3 regions of the Selenomonas sp. oral taxon 137 str. F0430 genome follow, and region 2 is predicted to be linked to each of the others. Evidence: riboswitches for the same ligand, from Rfam matches in the RefSeq annotation. Region 2 holds a riboswitch; each other region holds the start of a gene.

Region 1 (7,952 bases), 170 kb from region 2:
GTCGGCAGCCAGCATCCGCAGCTCGCGGCGGCCAGTGCAGAGATGCAGAAGGCTGCGCAGGAGGCACAGGCGGATTTTGAGTCGAAGTCGGCAAACATGAATGATCAGGAGAAATCCGATTACTATCAGCAGACGAGTCAGCGCCTTCAGCAGAAGAATGAAGAGCTGATGGAGCCGATTGAGAAGAGCATTCAGGACGCCGTGAAGAGCGTCGCGGAGAAGAAGGGACTCTCCGTCGTCATCGATAAGGGCGCTGTGGTCTATGGCGGACAGGACATCACGCAGGATGTCATCAAGCAGCTCAGCAAGTAATCCACATCCTACGATATTGACATGCGCATATGTACCGGGCAGAGCGCTGCTCGGTACATTTTTATAGGAAAGCGCGGGAGGAGACGGGCGTATGCGCGAACTTTGGCACACAAGGCGCGGGCAGATTCTTGCGGGGGGAGCGGCGCTGCTGCTGATTCTCCTGCTCCTCATGTTCCTCACTCCCAAAAAAGAGCATGCTTCCGAAGAGAGCGACATTGCTTTCCTTCGGATCACGGAGGTACTCGCGGCACACCCCGCCTATGAACGTCTCGTGCAGCTTCGCGCCGAGGAACGCATGCTTTCGCTGCGCATAGAGGATATGCCGGCCGCACAGGAGGTTACTCCGCCTGATGCAGATCCCGCGCCATTTGATGACTCCGTGTGGCAAAAGAACGCGCAGACTGTCATCGGGGCGCGCGTCGCACTTGAACGTGAGCGCAAACGCCTGATGGAGGTCTATGCAAAGGAAACGGAGGCGGACTACAAGGCGCGCAGCAAGGCGATCGACGACGAGTATCTGAACGCGATCCTCAACCTCAACCTCAAGATCGACAATCAGCGCGCCATGCACGGGCTGCGCGTCTCCGAGGAGGAGCTTGCTCGCGAGCGCGCGGGCTGGGAGCAGCAGCTAGATGCGCTTAAGACCGAGCGCGGGGCGCGTCAAATTGCGCTCTACAATGCGTGGCGGGATGAGATTGCGGCACGTGTCGCGGCGCGCATCGAGCCGCAGGAGGCAGCATGGACGGCGCGCGCGGGGGAGACCGTCGCCGCGCAGAAAGCGGAGGCGGATCGTCTGCGCGCCGCAGCGGAGGAACGCGGCGCGCAGATGATGAAGCGCGCGCAGGAGGCACAGGAAGCGCGCAGTGCGGCGGCGCAACGCGCCCTGCGCTTGGCGCAGGTACGCAGCAGTGCGGATGCCCTTGAGGAGCAGATTTTACGCGATGTGCGCAGCCGCGCGGCAAAGCTCGCGCTCATGCATAAGCTCTCCCTCGTCCTCGCCGCGCCCGAGGAGCGCGCCGCGGCACATCTGCCGGGGGCAGATGCATTTGCTCCCGTGCGGCGAACTCCGCTTGTCTCCGTGACGGCGCGTGATATCACAGCGGAGATGGTGCAGGAAATGCAGAGCATCAAAGAATGAAAGGAACTTTATCCATGAAATATTTCAGCGCAGCCCCTGCGGCTGTCCTTCTTGCGGCGAGTATCTTTACGGCGGGCTGCGGCCAGGTGCATGTCGGCACGGTCGATCGTGAGCGTGTGCAGAATGAAGCACCGCAGCTGCAATCTCTCGTTGCGGAAGCCAATACGAAGCTCGCCGAGGCACAGGCGGAGGCACAGCAGCGGTTCCAGGCGAACCCCAATATGACGCCGGAGGAAGTACAGCAGGTACAGATGGACGCCCAACGCAAGATGGCGGGGCTGAACCAAGTCTACAGCGTTCAGCTCGAACAGAAGATGGACGCTGCCGTCCAAGAGATTGTAAAGGATAAGAAACTCGACGTCGTGATGGACAGCTCAAAGAAGTACCCAACCGTCATCTCCGGCGGCACAGATCTGACCGATGAAGTCATTCAAAAACTTCAATAAAAGGGGAATCATGCATGGAAAAGACAGTCGGTGAGATTGCTGTACTGGTTGGCGGCAGGGCGGGCGGCGACACCGGACGCATCATAAAAAGCCTTGCCGCTCTCGATGAGGCGGGCGTGGACGATCTCGCCTTTGCCGTGCCCCCGCATATTGATGAGGCACGCGCCTGCGAAGGGCGCGTGGGTGCCCTCCTTCTGCCCGGCGGCACGGAGGGCTTTTCGTGTGCGGTGATCTATGTGGACGATCCCAAGGCTGCGTTTGCAAAGCTGCTCGCGATCTTTACTCCTGCGATCGAACACCCGGTCGGTGTGAGCGACGAGGCGTACATCGGCGCAGGCGTCCGCATCGGCGCGGGCGCGACCGTCCTGCCCTTTGCCTATGTGGACGACAACGCTGTGATCGGCGCAGGCGTGACGCTCTATCCGCATACCTACGTCGGGCAGTACAGCGAGATCGGCGACGGGACGACGCTCTACCCGAACGCCGTTGTGCGCGAGCACTGCCGCGTCGGGGCGCGCTGCACGATTCACAGCTGTGCGGTCATCGGCGCGGATGGCTTCGGCTTTACGACGGAGCGGGGCGTACATACAAAGGTGCCGCAGGTCGGCGGCGTCGTCATCGAGGACGACGTTGAGATCGGTGCCCATGTCGGCATCGACCGCGCGACACTCGGCGCAACCGTCATCGGCAAGGGGACGAAGATCGACAACCTCGTCCATATCGGGCACAACTGTAATATCGGGGCGAACTGTCTTATCGTTGCGCAGACGGGCATCTCCGGATCAACGAAGGTCGGGCACAACGTTACGTTCGGCGGGCAGGTCGGCACGGTCGGGCACATCAACATCGGCGCAAACTCGGTCTATGCCGCGCGCTCGGGCATCATCGGCGATATGCCGGAGGGGACGTTCGGCGCAGGGTTCCCGGTGCAGTCTCATGCCGAGTGGCTGCGCGTACAGGCAGCGATCCGTCGTCTGCCGGAGATGGCAAAAAAGCTGAAGGCGCTCGAAAAGAAGCTCTCCGGGGACGCCTGAGATGCTTTCCTACTATGCGGTAAAACTCCTCAGCCGTCTCATCTGTCTGCTGCCCCATACCGCGGCGATGCTGCTCGGCGAAGCGCTCGCAAAAATCGCATGGATCTTCGTCCCGGCAAAACGCAAACGGCTCGCACGCGAACAGGTCATGCGCTGCCTGCATACGGACGCGGCGCAGGCGGATCGCATCGCGCGTGCGAGCAGCCTGCGCTTTGGCACGATGCTCATGGAAGTGCTGCGTTTCCCGGTGATGAAGGAGCACATGTCGGACTATGTGACGATCGTCGGCGCGGTGGACGAGCTGAACGCCGTCATGGCGGAGGGCAAGGGCGCGATCTTTGCGACCTCGCACAGCGGCAACTGGGAGCTCATGGGAGGGGCGTTCGCCTGTGCGGGCTACCCGCTCGTCGGCGTCGCCAAGAAGCAGTCCTCGGCGGGGATGGATCGCTTCATCAATGAGTACCGCACACTCGTCGGGATGCACATTACCTACAGCAGCAGTGTGCGTGAGATGTTCCGGATGCTCGCCGAGGGCTGGATCATCGGACTCATCAGCGATCAGGATCCGAGTCTGCGTGACGGCATCATCATCGATTTTTTCGGCCGGGAGACGAACGCGTTCACAGGCGCGGCGTCCATCGGACGGTTCCGGAGCGTTCCGATTTTCCCCGTGTTCATGCATCGGGAGCCGAACGGGCATCATGTGCTCCTCGTCGAGTCTGCGATCCGTGCGCCCAAGACCGAGGATAAGGAAGCGGATATCCGCCAAACGACGCAGTACGTCAACGATCGTATCGAGGCATGGGTGCGGAAATACCCGGAGGAATGGTTTTGGCTGCACGATCGATGGAAATCTATTCGTGAGCGCAGCACTTGACAAGAATAAAATCAATGTTATAATAAGCGCAAATAATATAGAATGTGCAGAGAGAGCGGTGCACGCAGCATCTTGCGTGGTGTACCGCCCGTACTGCACGGGTTGGGTATCCGCAAGGATTTAATAGAGAAGCCGGAGCGTTTCCGGCGCGGTCACGCCACCGTATTGGGGAGCAAATTTGCAGAAAAGCGCGATGTTTTTGCCGAAAGGTGAAAATGTGCGTCTTTCGATAGAGCCACTGAAGCTGTTGCTTTGGGAAGGTGCAGAGGAGCTGTGAACCTGAGCCGGGAGAACTGCCCTACCGACAGTCACCGTTTGACCCACGAGCGATGGGGAGGGGATTTGCAGCGTCGGCAGAGCATTGACCGCATTGTGCCGCAGGTCGGCGCGTAGAATCCACCGAGGGGTGGATTTTTTTATTGTCCGCGGCATCATAACAAGGAGTTATCGGCGTTATGCATATCGCCTTTTATACCAACGTATCGAGAAATTATTATATGGCGGGACGTCTCGCGCTGCCGGAGGGCGTCTCCTGTGCGGCATACTATGTGCAGGGCGAGGACGAATGGTCGCCCGCCCACATGCGCATCTCGGCGGCGGCGGATGCCGTGCTCTTCCTATGGATGGGGACGGGGCTGGATCGCCCCTTTCTTCAACGTGCATCCGCCTATCTCCTGCGCGCGCGGAAATGCCATGCGTTCCTCGTAGAGAACAGCGGGGCGGAGCGTATTTCGCATGGCATGACGGATGACGATCTGATGGAGCTGCGCCGCTATTTCCGCTTTGACGGGGAGGAGAACGTGCGCGGTGCGATGTTCTATCTCGCGGCACGCTTCGGGGGCTATACGGGAGAGGTGCCGCCGCCGCAGGAACAGCCGTGGCACGGCGTGTGGCATCCCGACTACCGGGGGAACTGCGCCGACATCGCGGCGTACCGTGCGGCGCACGTCGACCCTGCGCGTCCGACGGCGGGCATCGTATTCTACCGCTCCGAGTGGATCATGGGCGATTTCACCTATCACACGGCGCTCGTGCGCGCTTTTGAAGCGGCGGGGCTGAACGTCATCCCTGTATTTACGAATACGCTTGCGAACGCAGAGCTCGGTTCGCCGCCGTTTGCGGAGACGCTGCACCGTTACTTTTACCGTGACGGGGAGCCGGCGGTCGACGTCGTCGTGAGCTGCTTGAAATTTTCCCTGCACGCGGCGGGGACGCCGATCGAAGAACTCGTACGGCTCGGTGTGCCGTGGCTGCAGGCGTATACGATACTCGCCGAGCGCGTGGAGTGGGAGGACTCCCTCATCGGGATGAACGCGATGGAGGTCTCCATCAGCGTGAGCCTGCCGGAGTTCGACGGCGCTATCCACGCCGTGCCGATCGCGGCGAAACAGCGCATGGAGGACGGGCTGTCCGTCTATGTCGCGCTCCCCGAGCGCATGGAGCTCCTCGCGCGGCGGGCGCATCGCTATGCCGTATTGCGGCGCAAAGAGAATGCCGAGAAGAAGATCGCCGTTATTTTCCACAACTATCCGCCCACGAACGCGAGCATCGGCAGTGCGGCGGGGCTGGACTCGCCCGAGAGCGTCGTGCGTCTCCTGCGCGCGATGAAGGAGGCGGGATACCGCGTCGAGGACATCCCCGAGACGGCGCAGGCGCTCATGGACGAGATCACGGCGCAGGCGACGAACGACCGCCGCTGTCTGACCGACGCGCAGATTCAAAATGCCTGCGGGCGTCTCCCGGCGGCGGATTACCGCGATTACTTTGAAACGCTCCCCGCACGCGTTCGGGAGCGCATGTGCGTCGACTGGGGCGAACCGCCGGGCGACGTGCTCGTTGCGGACGACACCTTTATCCTGCCCGGCATCGAAAAGGGCAACATCCTCATCACCATACAGCCGCCGCGCGGATTCGGCGAAGATCCGGGGAAACTCCTCCACTCGCCCGACGCCGCGCCGACGCATCACTATCTTGCGTTCTATCACTGGCTGCGCACGGTACGCCGTGTGGACGCCGTCGTCCATGTCGGCACGCACGGCTCGCTTGAATGGCTCCCGGGCAAGAACGCGGGACTCTCGCCCTCGTGCTACCCCGACATCTCCATCGGCGACCTGCCCGACATCTATCCCTACTGGATGACGATTGTCGGCGAGGGCATTCAGGCAAAACGGCGCGGCGCGGCGTGTCTCATCAGTCACCTCTCGCCGCCGATGAGCCTTGCAGGCGCGTGCGACGATATTGCGGAGCTCGAGCGCGCACTCGACGAGTACGGGCATTTTGCCCGCACGCAGCCCGAATCGGCGGACGCCGCCGCGGAGCTTGTGCGCGAAGCGGCGCGCGCGGCGCATCTCGAGGACGAGGTGCCCGAGGAGGAGGATTTCGAATCGTATGCGCTGCGCCTGCACAACTACATCACAGATCTTAAAAATCTCCAGATTCGCACGGGGCTTCATGTACTCGGACGGATGCCGCCCGAAGAGGATCGCGTCGATTATGTGAAATCCCTCGTCCGCATGGACAACGGCGACATTCCCACACTCACACGCGTACTCGCCGACGGGCAGGGATATGACTATGACGCACTGCTCGATGCGGGCGGGACACTGCTCCCCGACGGCACGACCTACGGCATGGCGCTTGACCGCCTTGAGCAGTTGGGAACACGGCTCGTCGCCGCATTGATGGCGCAGGATTTCGCACCGGATGCCGTGGATGCGGTTATGGAAACGCTGAGAGAGGAGGAATGCAATGCGGAGATGCGGGCGCAGCTTGCGCGCGTTCTCTCCTACATCTGCACGGATATCGTGCAGAATTTGCGGCGCACGGACGAGGAGATCACGCATACGGTAACGGCGCTCTCGGGCGCATATATCGAGCCTGCGCCGGGCGGCGCGCCGTCGAGCGGCGGGGCAGATTTGCTCCCGACGGGGCGCAACTTCTTCGGCATCGACCCGCGCACACTCCCCTCGCCCGCGGCGTGGGAGCTGGGAAAGCAGCTCGGTGACGCCGTGATTGAGGACTATATTCGTGAGGAGGGGCATTATCCCGAGGCGGTCGGCATCGTCCTCTGGGCGGGCTCAAACATGCGCAGTCACGGACAATGCATCGCTGAGTTCCTCTACCTCATGGGCATACGCCCCGTATGGCAGCAGCCGAGCGGACGCGTGCGCGCCATCGAGGTCATCCCGCTTGCGGAGCTCGGGCGTCCGCGCATCGACGTCACAGGGCGGATCAGCGGACTGTTCCGCGATACCATGCCCGACGGCGCGCGCTGGCTCGATGAGGCGGCACGCATGGCGGGCGCGCTCGACGAATCCCATGAGGAGAACTATATCCGCAAACATATGGAGGAGGACACCGCGGAGCTGATCGCCGCGGGCGAAAATGAAGCGACCGCATGGGAAAAGGCGTCCTACCGCATCTTTGGCGACCCGCCCGGCGCATACGGCGCGGGCATCGGCGCACTGCTCGAATCCAAGGAGTGGGAAACGCTTGACGACCTCGCCGCCGTCTATACGCGTTTTTCCGGACACGCCTACAGCGGCGGCGTGTGCGGCAATTACGAACCGGAGATCTTTCGGCGGCGCATGGCGGGGCTTGCGGTCACAATCAAGAACGAGGACAACCGCGAGACGCACATGTTCAGCTCGGACGATTTCAACGCGTACCACGGCGGTATGATCGCGACCGTGCGCGCCCTCACGGGGAAAGCGCCGCGCTCCTACAGCGGCGACAGCTCCGACCGGCGGCGCACCTGCGTCCGCACGGTGCAGGCGGAGGCAAAGCGCATCTTCCGCGCCGAGGCGATGAATCCGAAATTTATCAACGGCATGAAAAAACACGGCTACAAGGGCGCCTCCGACCTCGCCTCCTATCTCGCGCACAGCTACCAATGGGATGCGACGAGCGCGGTCATGGAGGACTGGATGTATGAGAAGTATGCCGAAAAATATGCGCTCGACGAGGACATGCGGGAATGGATGAACGAGGTGAACCCGTGGGCGCTGCACCGCATCGTGGAGACATTGCTCGAAGCGGCGCACCGCGGACTTTGGCGGGCGCAGGAGGAGACCCTTGCGCAGTTGCGGGAACTCTATCTGTCGATGGAAGGAGAGCTGGAGGAACGTGCGGACGGATAAACGACT
Region 2 (7,952 bases):
TGTCCGACGCCGACCGTCTCGATGATGATGACGTCGTAGCCCGCCGCCTCGCAGAGCAGCATGGTCTCGCGGCTCTTGCGCGCGACGCCGCCGAGGGTGCCGCCCGCAGGCGATGGGCGAATGAACGCCTCGGGACGCCGTGAGAGCGTTCCCATGCGCGTCTTGTCGCCGAGGATAGAGCCTTTGGTCACGGAGCTGGTCGGGTCGACCGTGAGGACGGCAACACGATGCCCCGCGTCGCAGAGCATGTTGCCGAATGCCTCGATCATGGTCGATTTGCCCGCGCCCGGCACACCGGTGAAGCCGACGCGCAGTGCCTTTCCTGTGCGCGGCAGAAGCCGCTGGAGCACGCGCTGAGCGAGCTTAAAATGCTTGCTGCTGTTGCTTTCGATGAGGGTGATGGCGCGCGAGAGCGTCATGCGGTCGCCCTTTTCGACGCCTGCAACATAGTCGTCCTCGGTCATGACGAGACGACGGCGCGGGCGCGCCTCTCCGCTCATAAGCTTCGGGTTGATATTACCAACCGTGAGATCCTTGATGCCCTCGATGCCGCCCATGACCGTAGTCGTGAACTTCTCATCAGCGCCCTCGGGTACCCAGTCGGGGCGTTCAGTGGTATAGCTATGATGTTCGTCGCTCATAATTCCTCCTTTCCTTGGGCGGGACGCGATCTTTCGCCCCGCCTTCATATCTCTATACGAGATATATGGATGTGCTTCTCATGATTCTTTTGGTATGATTCCCCTTCGCACTTGTGCCGCCGTCGCTTGATCCGGGGCGGAAGCTTTGATGCATCGCGCGAAATGAGGAAAACGCGAGGAAGGCGTAGTCAAAAGCCTACGTCGACGAAGCGTTTGACGAAATGACAAAGTGAGGCGCAAAGATCCCGCCCCGGTCGAATGCGAAAAAGGCTATTGCACGATATCACCTCGTGCAACAGCCCCCTTCCGCTGCGGTCAGCCCGCAGCTTCTTCCTTCGCCCGATCGATGAGGAGCGTCAGAAGTTTAATCCCTGCTTCCGGAATATTCGTGCCCGGCGCGAAGATCGCGACGGCGCCGTGTTCGTAAAGGTTGTCATAATCCTGCACCGGAATAACGCCGCCGATGCAGACCATGATATCGTCGCGTCCAAGTTTGTGGAGTTCGTCAACCAGCTGCGGCAGGAGTGTGTTGTGTCCTGCAGCGAGCGAGCTGAACCCGACCATGTGAACGTCGTTGTCGACCGCGTCCTGTGCAGTCTCCTCCGGCGTCTGGAAGAGCGGCCCCACGTCGACGTCCCAGCCCATGTCGGCGAAGGACGAGGCGATGACCTTCTGTCCGCGGTCGTGTCCGTCCTGTCCCATCTTCGCGACGAAGATACGCGGACGGCGACCGGTGAGCTCTTCGAACTCGTCCGCCATCTCGCGGGCGCGCTCGAGCTCGCTCTTGTCGGTGAACTCGGAGGAATAGACACCCGAGATGGTGTGAATGACCGCCTGGAATCGCCCGGAGACCTTCTCGACAGCATCGGAGATCTCACCGAGCGATGCGCGGACGCGTGCCGCGTCGACAGCCGCTTCAAGCAGGTTGCCGTTGTCGCGGGATTCCGCCGCCTTTGTGATACCCTCGAGAGTGCGGCGCACATCGTCCTCGTTGCGCTCGCGGCGCAGTTTTTCGAGACGCTCGATCTGTGCCTGACGCACCGCCGTGTTGTCGATCGCGAGGATCTGCAGCGGGTCTTCCTTCTCGAGACGGTACTTGTTCACGCCGACGATGCTCTCGATACCGGAGTCGATCTGCGCCTGGCGGCGTGCGGATGCCTCCTCGATACGCATCTTCGGCAGCCCTGTCGAGATCGCCTTTGCCATGCCGCCGAGTGCTTCGACTTCCTGGATATGCGCCCATGCACGGCGGATGATCTCGTTTGTAAGAGCCTCAACGTAGTAGGAACCGCCCCACGGGTCGATGATCTTGCAGACGCTCGTCTCGTCCTGGATGTAGAGCTGCGTGTTGCGTGCAATACGCGCGGAGAAGTCTGTCGGCAGCGCGATCGCCTCGTCGAGTGCGTTCGTGTGCAGTGACTGGGTATGTCCGAGCGCCGCGCCCATCGCCTCCATCGCCGTGCGGGCGATGTTGTTGAACGGATCCTGCGCCGTGAGCGACCAGCCGGATGTCTGACTGTGCGTACGCAGCGCCATGGACTTGTCGTTCTTGGCGTCGAAGGACTTGACGATCTTCGCCCAGAGCACACGCGCCGCACGCATCTTTGCGATCTCCATGAAGTAGTTCTTGCCGATCGCCCAGAAGAACGAGAGACGCTTTGCGAAGTCGTCGACGGCAAGTCCCGCCTTGATGCCTGTACGGATGTACTCGAGACCGTCGGCGAGCGTGTAGCCGAGCTCGATGTCCGCAGGCGCGCCCGCCTCCTGCATATGGTAGCCGGAGATGGAGATGCTGTTGAACTTCGGCATGTACTTTGTCGTGTACTCGAAGATGTCGCCGATGATGCGCATCGACATATCGGGCGGGTAGATGTAGGTGTTACGCACCATGAACTCTTTCAGAATGTCGTTCTGAATCGTTCCCGCCATGATCTTCTTGTCAACGCCCTGCTCTTCACCGGAGACGATGAAGAATGCGAGAACGGGCAGAACCGCGCCGTTCATCGTCATGGAGACGGACATCTGATCGAGCGGGATGCCAGAGAACAGGATGTTCATATCCAGCATGGAGCAGACCGAAACGCCCGCCTTGCCGACGTCACCGACAACGCGCGGGTTGTCCGCGTCATAGCCGCGGTGGGTCGGGAGGTCGAACGCGATGGAAAGACCTTTCTGACCTGCGGCGAGGTTGCGGCGATAGAACGCGTTGGACTCCTCCGCCGTGGAGAAACCTGCGTACTGACGCACTGTCCAGGGACGGAACACGTACATCGTGGAGTACGGTCCGCGCAGGCACGGCGGAATGCCGCTTGCAAAGTCGAGATGGCTCATGTGCGCATACTCGTCATGATCGTAATACGGTTTTACAGGCACGCGCTCCATCGTCTTGTGCGTGAGCGCGTCGAAGCTGCGTCCGGTCGATCCCTCAAAGAGGGCGCGCCACTCCTTGGAATCTGCGGAGGGGCTTTCGCCGAGGCTCATGCCTGTAAAATCGGGATTCGTAAATCCGGCCATTAGGCAATCATCCCTTTCTTCTTCTGGAGGCGCTCAAGCGTCTCATAGCAGTTTGCCTTCACGGAGATGTACTCGTCGATGCCCGCGTTGTTGTAGGTCTCGAGGAGATCCTTCGGCGCAGCGCCCGCAAGGAACACGCGCGCGTTCGGGAGTACTTCGTGGAGCTTCGGTGCGAGTGCAGGAACGATCTCGGGATAGGTCGCATCCGTCGAGCAGATGACGACCGCGTCCGCGCCGCTCTTGCCTGCAGCTTCCGCCGCCTCTTCGACCGTCTTAAAGCCGTCGTTGCCGAGCACTTCGAATGCGCCGACCTGCAGGAAGCCCGTGGTGAAGTCTGCACGCGCCTTGTGCTGCGGGATGGGTCCCATGTTCGCGAGGAAGATCTTGACGTTGTCGTTCTTCTCCGCCTTGTAGTCCTCAGTGCGGCGGCGCAGCGCCTCGAAGCGCTCGCTCCAGCGGTGCGGCGCGATAGCGTCGACCTCTTCGGACGCCGGTTTGCCCTCGATGACCGCAGCCATGAGTTCCGCGATGGTCGCGCCGGCAAATGCCGCCTCGACGCCGTTCTCGACGGTAGGCGCGCTCCTGAGCGCTGTCAGCGCGTCTTTGCAGTGCTTCACATCAATGTCGGCGAGATATGCGTCGATATCGGCGGCACGCTGCTGTTTCAGCGCCACCGTATCCTCTTCGCGGCGGTCGAGCAGGGTCTCCGTCATGTTCGGATACATGTTGTTGCCGACGATGCGATCCTTGCGCACATCCGCCTTCTTGAAGCGGTCGGCAAGGATCTTCGCGATCTCTTCCTGCACATAGCCGCTCTTTAAGGCCTCGACGATCCCGCCTTTGCCCTCGATGGTCTGGAACTCCGCCCAGATGCGTTCTTTCATCTGGCGCGTCAGCGATTCGACCGCCCACGATCCGCCTGCGGGATCGATCGGCTGAAGCATCCCGAACTCCTCCTGGAGCATGATCTGGATGTTGCGCGCAATGCGCCGGGAGAATTCGTCACCCTTACGGATCGGTTCGTCAAACGGTGCGCTCTCGAAGGAATCGATGCCGCCGACAACGCCCGAGAAGATCTCCGTCGTATTGCGGAGCATGTTGACGTACGGGTCGTAAACGGTCTTGAAGAAGAGCGCGGGACGCGCGTGAATGCGCATCTTCTGCGATTCCGCGTTTCCGCCGAACGCCTTGACGATCTGCGCCCAAATCGGACGCACCGCGCGCAGTTTCGCAATCTGGAGGAAGAAGTTCGCGCCCATGGAGAACCCGAACATGATCTGCGACGCCGCGTCGTCAACCGTGAGCCCGCGCTCACAGAGCGCACGCAGATACGCCGTCGCCGTTGCGAGCGAGGAGGCAATCTCCTGCACGTCGTTCGCGCCGCCGTTGCTGTAAACATCGCTGCGTACAAATACGGTTTTGACATGCGGCGCGTTCTTCACCGCCCATTTTGCCGCCGCCGCCATTGCATCATACTGTGCGCTGAGCGACGCGCCGATCTTGCCGCGTGCGGCGAGCTCGCCGATGGGGTCGGCGCCGATGACGCCGCGCACGCCCGACATATCCTCCCCTGCCGCACGGCGTGCCGCCGCGACGAGCGAGAGGATCGGGAGCACCGCTGCGCCTGCATAGACATAGAGCGGGAACTTCCCGAGATCGAGCCCCTCGAGCAGCGTGTGCATATCGTCGACTGTCGTCACGCTCGTGCCGAGGTCACCGACATGTTCCGCCTCGCGCGCGTCGACGCCTTTGCGTGACGCACTGTCGAGGACGATGTGGTAGATGGTCGAGCCCTTGTCATTCTCATGGCGGAGCAGCTCGTTGTTCTCCTTGGGCAGGGTCTCGTCGCACGCCTGGGCAATGCCCCAGGGCTTTCCGATGTAGCCCGCCGCATCCACACCGCGCAGGAAGTCGCCCATCCCCGGCATAACGCTCTTGGGCAGGATTTCCTCCGTGTGCTTCTTCGTGTACATAGGCTCGAATGTGATGCCCTCGTAGGTTTTCGTGAACATCACTTTTTCGAACGGAGCTCCCTTGAGCAGAGCTTCGCACGCAGCTTTCCACTCCTCGTCTGTCGGCGGAGTGAATTCATCGAGCGGAACGTCGGGGAAATCCTCGACCTCAGCCGATTTCTTCAGAAGCTGCTGAAGTTCTTCGTCGCTTGAGCGCTCTTTTTCTTCCGGCATAGTACGTCCTCCTTTGTATGATAAGGGAAGCTGATGAACTCAAACTTCTCTTAAAAAACTGCGGTGAGGCAGTTTTTTTATAAAAAAAACACCCCGAGCTTCCACCCTCGGAGTGACCTCCATAACGGAGATAAATGAGAACTGAAAAGATGAGCAATGTTTCCCCAAGGGGTGTATACCGCCCCTTCATCCCGGGGAAATCGCTATGCACGGAAGCTCATCTTCCCATGCACACCGATCTCCTCGGGACATGCTCACGCACCGTATGGCAAGCGAAAAGCCCGCCCCACACGTTGTGCAGGACGGGCTTCCGATATCGTCACTCAGTTCTCATCTAATCCGATCTCTTGGCTGCGCCGGATTTTCGTTTTGAAGCGAACGATTCGTAATCCCCATCCCCATCACTCGTAGGTCAAACGGTGATTGTCAATCAGGCAGTTCTCCTGGCTTCAGTTCATCGCTCGCCTGCGCCTTCCCAAGGATGCTCTCCCCAGTGACTGTAGATATCTTCTATCTACCTTGCAGGTTCACTCGCTGTTACAGTGGCGTGACCGCTCCGGCTTGTACCGGATTCCCTATTAAGTTCGGTTGATGTCCGCATCTCTGCGAAGCATCTCCCTACACCTGATCCAATCCATATGAAGTTTTTATCGTACGATAGTATAGTATCACTGATGAACGGTCTTGTCAATAAAAAATCGCGCGATTTTTGTGTCGCGCGAAAATTTTATTATTCGAGTACGTAGACCTCGACATTACGCCGTCCAAATTGGATTGCTTCGTCGTAGCTCTCCATGCAGAGATCAATTTTTTGTCCGACGATGGCGCCGCCCGTATCCGCGGCGATCGCCTCGCCGTAGCCCGGGATGTAGAGGCGCGATCCGAGCGGGATCACGTTCGGATCGACCGCGACGACACCGCGCCGCGCCGGGATGCCGCTGGCCGTGATGCCGCTGCCGCCGCCGTCGCTCGGCAGGTATGCCGAGGCATGCATGGTATATGCCGCACGGTAGCGCGGGATGCCGCGGCTGACACGCTCTGCCTCGCGTTCACGTGCGCGGCGGGCTTCGGCTGCCTCCGGCTTTTCCGTCAGCATAATCGCGAGATGTTCCGTGACAGGGGCATCCACACCCGGTGCCGCGTCGATCTCGTTCATATTATAGCCGTACTCCGCCATGACGTCGCCGACCGTGCGGCTGCTCGTCATGACCTCCTGCGTATCACCCCAAAACGAAATTGTCACAGGCACCGCACGGCGCACTTCGATTTCGGTGCGGCGCCAGTCCTCGCTTCGAAACACCTCGTAGGTGTCCTTCTCACCGAGTTTTACGCCGAGTTTGGCAAAAATATCCTTGGGTTTCGTCTGTACCGTCATATCGGTGAGGGTCTGCCCGTCAACATGCACGCTGACGCGGTGCATATTCTTCGGAAAGCCGTTCATCGTGAATCCGCTCGAGAGCAGCATCATGCCGCCGAGCATGGCACAGAGCATCGTGTTTTTCTTAGTTTGAATGAAATTCCCTACTGATTTCAAACGCATAGAATGCCCCCTTTGTTTGAAAGCATTTTCCCACTTTAAGCTGAATTTTTCATGAAGAATGGGATGCGGACACGAATTGATAGCGATTTTCTGTTCTTACTCTCCACAATCTAGGATTTTCTTCCCAATACAAAAGCCCCGCACCACCGTTTTTGCAGCGACGCAGGGCTTATAAATCAGACAAAACAATATTTAGTTGTTCAGTTTCGGATAAAGCCGCAGGGCGTTTTCCGTCGTGTAACGCGCGACCTCCTCGATACTCTCGCCGCGCACTTCTGCGATCTTTGCCGCCACATGAACGACGTAGGCGGGCTCGTTGCGCTTGCCGCGCAGTGGAACGGGTGCGAGGTAAGGGCTGTCCGTCTCGATGAGGAGGCGGTCGCGCGGTGCTTCGCGCACGATGTCGGGCAGCTTTGCCGCGTTCTTATAGGTGAGCGGGCCGTCAATGCCGATGTAAAACCCCATCTTCCAGAGTTCCCGCGCCATTTCGAGACTGCCGGAGTAGCAGTGCAGGACGCCCGAGAGGCCCTGCCCCTCCTCCTGCAAAATCCGCAGCGTATCACCGTGCGCCTCACGGTCATGGATGCAGACGGGCAGTCCCGCCTTGCGCGCCAGATGCAGCTGCGCGGCGAAGAGCTCGCGCTGGGTAAGGCGACGGTCGGCATCCTTTTCCCAATAGTAGTCGAGGCCAATCTCGCCGATGGCGACGACCTTCGGATGCCGCGCCCACGCGAGAAGACGGTCGCGCATCTCATCCGTCAGCGGAGCGGCGTTCTCGGGGTGAATGCCGACAGCGGCGTAGAGTGCGGGATGTGTCTCGGCATCCGCCACGACCTGCGCGGACGCTTCCATGGAGTCCCCCATGCTGACGATGCGCGTCACGCCCGCCGCCGCCGCGCGGGCGATTGTCTCCGACAGATCGTCCGCGAACTTCCCATCATAGAGATGCGCATGCGTGTCGATGAATGCGGCGCTCATACGATTTCGATCCGCGGGAAGAGCTGCTCCGCCGTGCCGACCGTGTGACCCTCCGCAACGCGCCCCCAATGCGCGATGTCCGCGAGCTGCACC
Region 3 (7,952 bases), on a different contig from region 2:
AGTCGCTGCGCCGACTCCCGATAGGAAAAATCATCGATCGGACGCCCGTCAAGCGAGATCGTTCCCTCGCTCGGACGCTGCACGCGGTAAATGCATTTGAGAAACGTGCTCTTGCCGCTGCCGTTCGGTCCGATGATGCCGAGAAACTCCTTATCGTGCAGATGAAAATCCATCCCTTTGAGAATCGCCTGCTTACCGATGAAGAGCTTCACGGCCTCCGCGAGTATTTCCATATCAGTTTCCTCCAAATCCGTAAGTGCGTTTCACCATGAGATAGATGAAGCAGGGGGCGCCGATCATCGAGATGAGGATGCCGATCGGCAGCTCCGTGCGCGGGATGATTACGCGGCACAGCCCGTCGGCGACGACGAGAAAGACGGCGCCGGAGAGCGCGGCCACGGGGATGAGCCGCTTATGATCTGTGCCGATGAGCATACGGACGACGTGGGGAACGACGAGACCGACGAAACCGATCATGCCCGCCGCATAGACCGCGAAGCCGACGATGAGCGCGCTCACGAGCAGGTATGCCTGCCGATAGGCGTGCAGATCCTTGCCGAGCGTGACGGCGGATTCGTCGCCGAGCAGCATGAGATTGAGGATGCGGCTCTGCGTCCAAAAGAAGAGAACGGCGAGGACGACAATACCGCCGATGACGGGAAGCGTATCCCAGTTCGCGCCCGCGAGACTGCCCATCAGCCAGTAGGTGACGGTTTGAATGCCGTCCTTGTTGTTGGCGAAATAGATGATAAAGCTTGAGAACGCGCTGCACACGGCGCTGAGCGCCATGCCGCCGAGCAGGAGCTTCACCGCGTTGGCACGGCCGCCGAGGTTTGCGATGAAGAGCACGCCGAGCGATATGGCGAACGCGCCGACGAATGCCGAGACGCCGACCGCGTTCTCGCCGAACGCCGCGCCGACGCCGAGGAGAACGGCGGCGGTCGCTCCAAGCGAAGCGCCCGAAGAGATGCCGAGAATGTAGGGATCGGCGAGCGGGTTCTTTACAATCGCCTGCATGATGACGCCGCAGACCGAGAGTCCCGCGCCGATGGCGACGGCGAGGAGAAGGCGCGGCAGGCGCAGGAGCCAAACAATGTCGTGTACCGGACCTTTACCCGGCGCGTCGACGGGCGTGCCGCTCGCGAACTGTGCGCCGACCGCGCTCCAAATGGCCTCTGCGGGCAGATGCACCGTACCGATGCCGAGCGCCCAGAAGATCGCCGCGCAGAGCAGCAGGAGGAGCAGGAGACAGACGCCGAGCACGCCCCATTTTTGAAAAAAGTTCCGCATATATTTTACTCCTTATAAAGTGACGGGTAAAGCCCTGCGGCGATGATTCGGATGCCGTCGTACGTGCGCGTGCCGGCACTGTAAACCGTGTAGAGGGGGAGCGTATCGACGCGCCCCGCACGGATACAGGAGAGGCCGCGCAGCGCGGGAGTGTCGCAGAAGCGCGCTTTGATTTCCGCCGCGCGGTCGTAATCCGACTCCACGACGACGAGGAAAATCGCATCCGGATCCATCTCGATGATCTGTTCGAGGCTGAGATTCAACCCGTCCGCGCCGAGATTTTCCGCGTGCAGCGCGCGCAGGATATCGCCCGCGAGGGAGTTGTCCCCGTACGCGCGGATATCTCTGCCCATCGGCTCGATGACAAGGGCGCGCGGGCGGCGCGCAGCGTCACGCGTCTGCTCCGCGACGAAAGCGATTTCGCTGCGCATGGCGCGGACGAGTTCCTCTGCGCGCGCCGGATGCCCGAGGATTTTACCGAGGCTCAGAATATCCCGGCACTCGTCGTCGATGGTTTTTCTTGCGCGTGCGGCGGACGAGGAGGGGGCGATATAGGTGTGAATCCCGCGCGCATGCCAAAAATCCGTACCGCGCAGCACCTTCGGGGAGAAGGTTGACGCCCATCCGATGATGAGATCCGGTTCCATCATGAGGACGGTTTCGACGTCAAGATTTTCAAGGCTCGTATAGGGAATGCGGTCATAGGCCTCTTGATATGCGGGGCTGAGATATTTTCGATCGGGGACGCCCATGCCCGCGATGAGACGATCGCCCGCACCGAGCGCGAGCGGCGTCTCGATAGAGTTCTGCCACACGGCGACGATGCGGCGGGGCGGGGCGTCGTATGTGTCCGTCGCCGGGTTGCCCTTGGCGTCGATGTTCTCGATCGTCACGGGATAGCCGGCGCGCGGCGACACATCCGCCGGCGCGGGTGTCTGCGCCGCATCTTCATTGACGCGGACGATCGGCGCACAGGCGGCGAGGAGAAGGGCGCACAGCGCCGGCAATAACAATTTATACATGAGATATACCTCAAAAATACGGCGTTACGGGGGCGGCGTATGTGTTTGCGCTGCTCAAAAAGGGGCTATTGCATCATGCAACAGCCCCTAGGGAGCGGTCTATATGCCGCGGCGCATTAGAAATTGTACCGCGCGCCGATCATCCAGCTCCGCCCCGGCATTGCCGCGCCGCCAAGTCCGAGATAGCTGCTGTATGACGTCTCGTATGCCTTGTTCGTCAGGTTGTTGACCACGAGGTATACCGTCATATCCTTTTGCAGCTCATAGTTGAGATTCCAATCGAGAATGAGGAAGCGGCTGCTTGTAAAGGCGTTGGTACTTGCACCTGTGTACCAGTTGGCAAGCAGCCCCGTATAGAGTCTGCCCTTCTCGTAAGAAATATTGAGCGCATAGTGGTTTTGCGGGCGCAGACGGTTGATTTGCGTATTGATGTCCGTGCTGTTTTGATATCCCCAACTCGGATCGAGAATCCAACCGTTCTTTGCCATCCACTTGTCCAGCATATGTGAGTAGGAAGCACTCATTGTCACGTATTTATTCAGTTTATGATCAACGGTGATATTGAAGGATTTTTTATCCTCTTTCGCGTTGACCGCCGTACTCGTGAATTTCGTACCGTTCCAAATGGGGAGCGTTGCAATGGCATTGTTCATGCGTGTCCAGTCATAGTGGACTGCTGCCGACGTATGTTCGGAGAACTCCTTGCGGATGCCGAGCGTCCATGCGTCGCCGCGCTCGTCGTCCAGCGGCGTGTTGAATACGCCGTCGGTCGAGGTATAGTCGCCTTGGCGCAGGGGACGGTAGATGCGTGTCCAGCCGAAATAGAGATCGGTGGAGTAGTCAAATGTGTATTGGAGATTGAGCGCCGGTGTCACGGTGCGTGACGATCCTTTGCCCTGCACCTTGTCGCCTGCCGTATTTGATTCGTAGGAGGAGTAGTAGGAATAGCGCAGCGCAGGAGTAATATCGAATTTATCCGAAACATGAATTTTATCCTGCACATAGCCGAGGATGGAGTTGCGTCCGACATGTGATGAGACAACAGAACCGTCGTCCTCAAGCTTCTTGCTGTAGTTCTTCGCACGGTCATAGGTGATACTGGCGATGATATCGTTCTTGCCGAGGGACTTTGCATACTGCACTTGAATACCGCGGTTGCGTTCTTCCTGCCAACTGGTCGGCTCCTTTGCCGTTCCGCCCGTCGCCTCAAGCCACTCCTTGACCCTGGCTTGATCTCCGCCCGGGAACGGCGCAAGATGCTCGTGAATCCACTGCGTCAGCTGTTCGTTCGTTGCACCGCTTGGGAATGCGGCGCGGTATTCGTCAGCAAGATCTTTTGCGCTCTTTCCGTCTCTGCGCCAACGGAAATAATCCCGGTTGGAATAGCGGTGGTTCTGACTATAAAGACGCAGGAAACTCTCCATGCCGTTCTCTTTATTGAACGTCCACATGAGTTCCCAGTCATTGTCCTTGAACTTACTGAACGAGCGATAGACCTGCCCGTCAAGTGCAAAGAGATTGCGGTAGCCAGGGACGTCTGTGTCACCACGTTTTGGCACCCATTTACCTTGCGAATTAGTCATATCCTGTAATACATTGTTGCTGTTAAGGTCGCCGACAGCCGCCTTGAATATGATTCTGTCCCAATCGGCTTCGTTCCAGTATTTGAGGCTCGGCACGGAGATCGGATAGCCGTCTTTTCCCTGTTTGAAATTATACCAGAGCTTGAGATTTTGCTTATCGCTGAGCTTCTTGTCCAGACGGATATTCAGAGCGTCTTCCTTGTACTCGGATCCGCCGAGCGTGCCTGTGCCGCCCACAACGCCGTCCACGAATTTCGTATCGCCGCTCATCGAACGGGTTGTCGTGAAGAAATAGCGCAGGCTGTGATCGGGAAGTGCCGATCCCGAGAGCGTCAGTGCATAATTATGTTTGTGCCATGCCCCCGTGGAGAGATCAAGCGTCCCTTTCTGCTGCTCGCCGCCCTTGCGCGTGATGATGTTGATGACGCCGCCCGTTGCATCGGGACCGTATACAGAGGCACCCGGCCCCTTGATGACCTCGATCTTGTCGACGCTCTCCATACCGATGAGCTGATCGAGATTCACGCCTGTCGACTTGGTGCCGGTTTTGCTGTTGCCGCCGACGCGCGTACTTGTGAGATTGTCCACACGGCGTCCATCGATGAGAATGATGACGCGTGTGTCGCCGTTGATGGAGACTCCGTTGTTGTAGAACTGATAGCCGTACTCGCCGCCGCGGTAGCCGGGATTCTGGAACGTGATGCCCGGAATGCGCTTGATTGCCTCGGTCAGATCAACGTAATGACGTTTCTCGATCTCCTCGCGTGTGATGACTTTGACGTCACCGCCCGTACGATAATAGGACTGCTCTGTAATCGTGTCGCCGAACTGATCCTTCGTACGCTCTGCCGAGACGACGACGTCATCCAGCGTATACGAATTGAGATTTTCATCATGTGCGGCATAGGCGGCGTTATGCCCCCCCCCAATGGACACGAATGCGAGGGCAATCAGCGCCGACAGCTGCTTTTTCTTCATACCGATAGTTCCTCCTTGACGCTTCTAGGGGCTGCGGATTACCACCGCGCTCCGTTGATGTAAGAGAATTCGTAGTTCTGCTCCGTGACCCATGTTTTCCACTGTCCTTCGAATGAGCCGAAGTTCAGTGTCAGCCGTTTTGTCTCACCCGCAGGGACTTTGCACATGGGCAGGCGCTTCGGCGTGCCGACGAATTGGTAGGTCGTGCCGTCGGCGCGCGTGAATGTGATCTGCATTGTGAAGTCGTTCAGCGCCGTGACAGTGATGTCGTCGCGTCGATTTTCAAAAATGCCGGACACGCACAGCTCGCCGCCCGAGATCCAGACCTTCGTCGTCGTCCACTCGAGCATCATCGGATCGTCCGAGACCTCCGCCGCCATTCCTCTGCCGCCTGTGCACAGGACAAGCAGAAGAGCAAAGAACAACATCCTGTATAAACGCATTTCCTCACCCCCTTTTGGAAAAATCTCACAAAAAAACGGCGTTCTCCGCGCAGGAAAATGCCGTCATACCGCCGCTGTGGGCGCGGCTCTCCTCCCCATCGCTCGTGGGTCAGGCGGTGAGCGTCAAACAGGCAGTTCTCCCGGCTCGGAATCATCGCGCAGCTGCGCCTTCCCAAGGAGACGATCTCCCCAGTGACATCATACAGTATTGCTCTTCCTTACGGTGGCGGGACCGCTTCGGCTTTACACCGAATTCCCTATTAAGTCCAAAGGACACCTGTTCCGTTTAAGTTTATGATATTATAATGCGCGCTTATTGTATTATAGGGGAATGGAATTTGTCAAGATGGATTCGGGTGGAACAGAAAAAAAGAATATGCAAAAATATTGAATGTTTATTAGGAAGTGATTTTGTCTTGCATGAATGCGTTTGATTCGGTAGAATGAGGTTTAAGAACCGCTTGGCGCGGTATTTTGTGGATATTGTTTTGGGCAGGATACGGAAAGCTTCCTGCGGCAGCCGTGAAATATAGGATTCAATGAAGGAGGTTCAACATATGCAAACCGGACAACTAAAGGAAATGGTGAAGGATAAGTCGCTGCCGGCGCCGATTCAAAAGGCGCTGCAGGTGCTGCATCTGCGCGATATTGCAAATATGCAGGCGGGGCGCGTGGAGATTGCGGGCGATGATATGTACGCGGATGTGTTCGACGCGGTGACGCGGCGGTACGGCGATCAGCGCGCGGAGGCGCACGAGCAGTACTACGATGTGCAGTACCTCGCGCGCGGAGCGGAGCGGCTGCACTATGCGCCGCAGGGCACAGAGGGAGAGGTCGCGGCGCGCATCCCCGAGCGCGATCTGATCTTTTACCGCGGGACGCCCGATCCGGAGTATATCGACGCCGTGCCGGGGACGGTGACGATCTTTGCGCCGGGGGAAATCCACCGCCCGACGGTCGCAGCAGGCGAGCCGATGGAGATCCGCAAGGCGGTCGTTAAGGTTCATTCGTCTCTCATGACGTCGTGATCCTTGCAAAAAATATTGTTTTGTGCTACTCTTACGTAGTATTTCATACCAAAATAAACGACGATGTGCGGGCGCCCTCGTCCCCCTCGGGACGGGGCGCTTTTTTCGGGAGGAACGAAATAGATGTCAGAAGAGCAGGGCGCCAATATTCCGAAGAACTACGATCCCGCTTCCTTTGAGCGGAAATGGTATGCGTATTGGGAAGATCACGGATTTTTTCATCAAGAGGCGGACGAGAGCCGCGAACCGTACAGCGTCGTCATCCCGCCGCCGAATGTGACGGGACAGCTCCACATGGGGCATGCACTCGACAATACTCTGCAGGATATCCTCGTGCGGTATCAGCGGATGCGCGGGAAGAACGTCATCTGGGTGCCGGGCTGCGACCATGCGGGCATCGCGACGCAGGCAAAGGTCGAGGAGTCGCTGCGCGCGGAGGGGACGACGCGGTTCGACCTCGGGCGCGAGAAGTTCCTCGAGCGCGTGTGGGCGTGGAAGGAGCAGTACGGCGACCGCATCATGTATCAGCTGCGGATGCTCGGTTCGTCCTGTGACTGGGCGCGCGAGCGGTTCACGATGGACGGGGGATGTTCGCGTGCGGTGCGCGAGGCGTTCGTCAGTCTCTACGAGCAGGGGCTCATCTATCAAGGCACGCGCATCACGAACTGGTGCCCGTCCTGCACGACGGCGATCTCCGACATCGAGGTGAACCACGAGACGGAAGAGGGGCATCTCTGGCATCTGCGCTATGCGATCGAGGGGACGGACGAGTACGTCGAGATCGCAACCACGCGCCCCGAGACGATGTTCGGCGATACGGGCGTCGCGGTACACCCGGACGACGAACGGTACAAACATCTCGTCGGGAAAACGCTGATTCTGCCCGTCGTGGGACGGCGCATCCCGCTCTTTGCCGACGCCTATGTCGATCCCGCATTTGGGACGGGCGCGGTCAAGGTGACGCCGGCGCACGACCCGAACGACTTTGAGATGGGACTGCGGCACAATCTGGCGCAGATCATCGTCATCGATACGGAAGGGAAGATGACCGCGGGCGCGGGGCATTATGAGGGCATGGATCGCTATGCCTGCCGCAAGGCGCTCGTGAAGGAGCTCGAGGAGATCGGCGCACTTGTTTCGACCGAGGGACATGAGCACGCGGTCGGACACTGCTCACGCTGCGGCACGACGATCGAGCCGCTCGTCTCAAAGCAGTGGTTCGTCCGCATGGAGGAACTTGCAGAGCCCGCGATCGCGGCGGTGCGGGACGGGCGTATCCGCTTTGTGCCCGATCGCTTTACGAAGATTTATGAAAACTGGCTCGAGAATATCCGCGACTGGTGCATCTCGCGTCAGCTTTGGTGGGGACACCGCATCCCCGCGTGGCACTGCGACGACTGCGGCGAGACGAGCGTTTCGCGTGAGGATTTGACGGCGTGCGCGCACTGCGGCTCGACGAAGATCCGGCAGGACGAGGACGTCCTCGACACATGGTTCAGCTCGGGGCTTTGGCCGTTTGAGACGATGGGATGGCCGGACGATACGAAGGATCTGCGTCATTTTTACCCGACGGCGGCGCTCGTCACGGGCTACGACATCATCTTCTTC

The links. A riboswitch is a leader RNA that binds a small molecule or an ion and turns the genes downstream of it on or off. The one in region 2 is predicted to bind cobalamin.
Region 1: another riboswitch for cobalamin. It lies ahead of cobN (cobaltochelatase subunit CobN); the one in region 2 lies ahead of HMPREF9162_RS02800 (methylmalonyl-CoA mutase family protein).
Region 3: another riboswitch for cobalamin. It lies ahead of HMPREF9162_RS01170 (hypothetical protein); the one in region 2 lies ahead of HMPREF9162_RS02800 (methylmalonyl-CoA mutase family protein).

The regions. Positions count from the first base shown of each region.
Region 1 is NZ_AENV01000005.1:493,244-501,195, forward strand. Features, by position in the region: gene HMPREF9162_RS03570 (OmpH family outer membrane protein) at 1-312, shown strand, start outside; gene HMPREF9162_RS03575 (hypothetical protein) at 404-1,450, shown strand; gene HMPREF9162_RS03580 (OmpH family outer membrane protein) at 1,465-1,896, shown strand; gene lpxD (UDP-3-O-(3-hydroxymyristoyl)glucosamine N-acyltransferase) at 1,911-2,930, shown strand; gene HMPREF9162_RS03590 (lysophospholipid acyltransferase family protein) at 2,932-3,807, shown strand; cobalamin riboswitch at 3,895-4,123, shown strand; gene cobN (cobaltochelatase subunit CobN) at 4,263-7,946, shown strand; gene HMPREF9162_RS03600 (ABC transporter substrate-binding protein) at 7,933-7,952, shown strand, end outside.
Region 2 is NZ_AENV01000005.1:323,432-331,383, reverse strand. Features, by position in the region: gene meaB (methylmalonyl Co-A mutase-associated GTPase MeaB) at 1-641, opposite strand, end outside; gene scpA (methylmalonyl-CoA mutase) at 957-3,155, opposite strand; gene HMPREF9162_RS02800 (methylmalonyl-CoA mutase family protein) at 3,155-5,341, opposite strand; cobalamin riboswitch at 5,757-5,984, opposite strand; gene HMPREF9162_RS02795 (G5 and 3D domain-containing protein) at 6,072-6,881, opposite strand; gene HMPREF9162_RS02790 (TatD family hydrolase) at 7,074-7,859, opposite strand; gene metG (methionine--tRNA ligase) at 7,856-7,952, opposite strand, start outside.
Region 3 is NZ_AENV01000003.1:11,935-19,886, reverse strand. Features, by position in the region: gene HMPREF9162_RS01190 (ABC transporter ATP-binding protein) at 1-233, opposite strand, end outside; gene HMPREF9162_RS01185 (iron ABC transporter permease) at 235-1,290, opposite strand; gene HMPREF9162_RS01180 (ABC transporter substrate-binding protein) at 1,296-2,312, opposite strand; gene HMPREF9162_RS01175 (TonB-dependent receptor domain-containing protein) at 2,429-4,873, opposite strand; gene HMPREF9162_RS01170 (hypothetical protein) at 4,912-5,253, opposite strand; cobalamin riboswitch at 5,429-5,612, opposite strand; gene HMPREF9162_RS01165 (YhcH/YjgK/YiaL family protein) at 5,874-6,344, shown strand; gene HMPREF9162_RS01160 (valine--tRNA ligase) at 6,468-7,952, shown strand, end outside.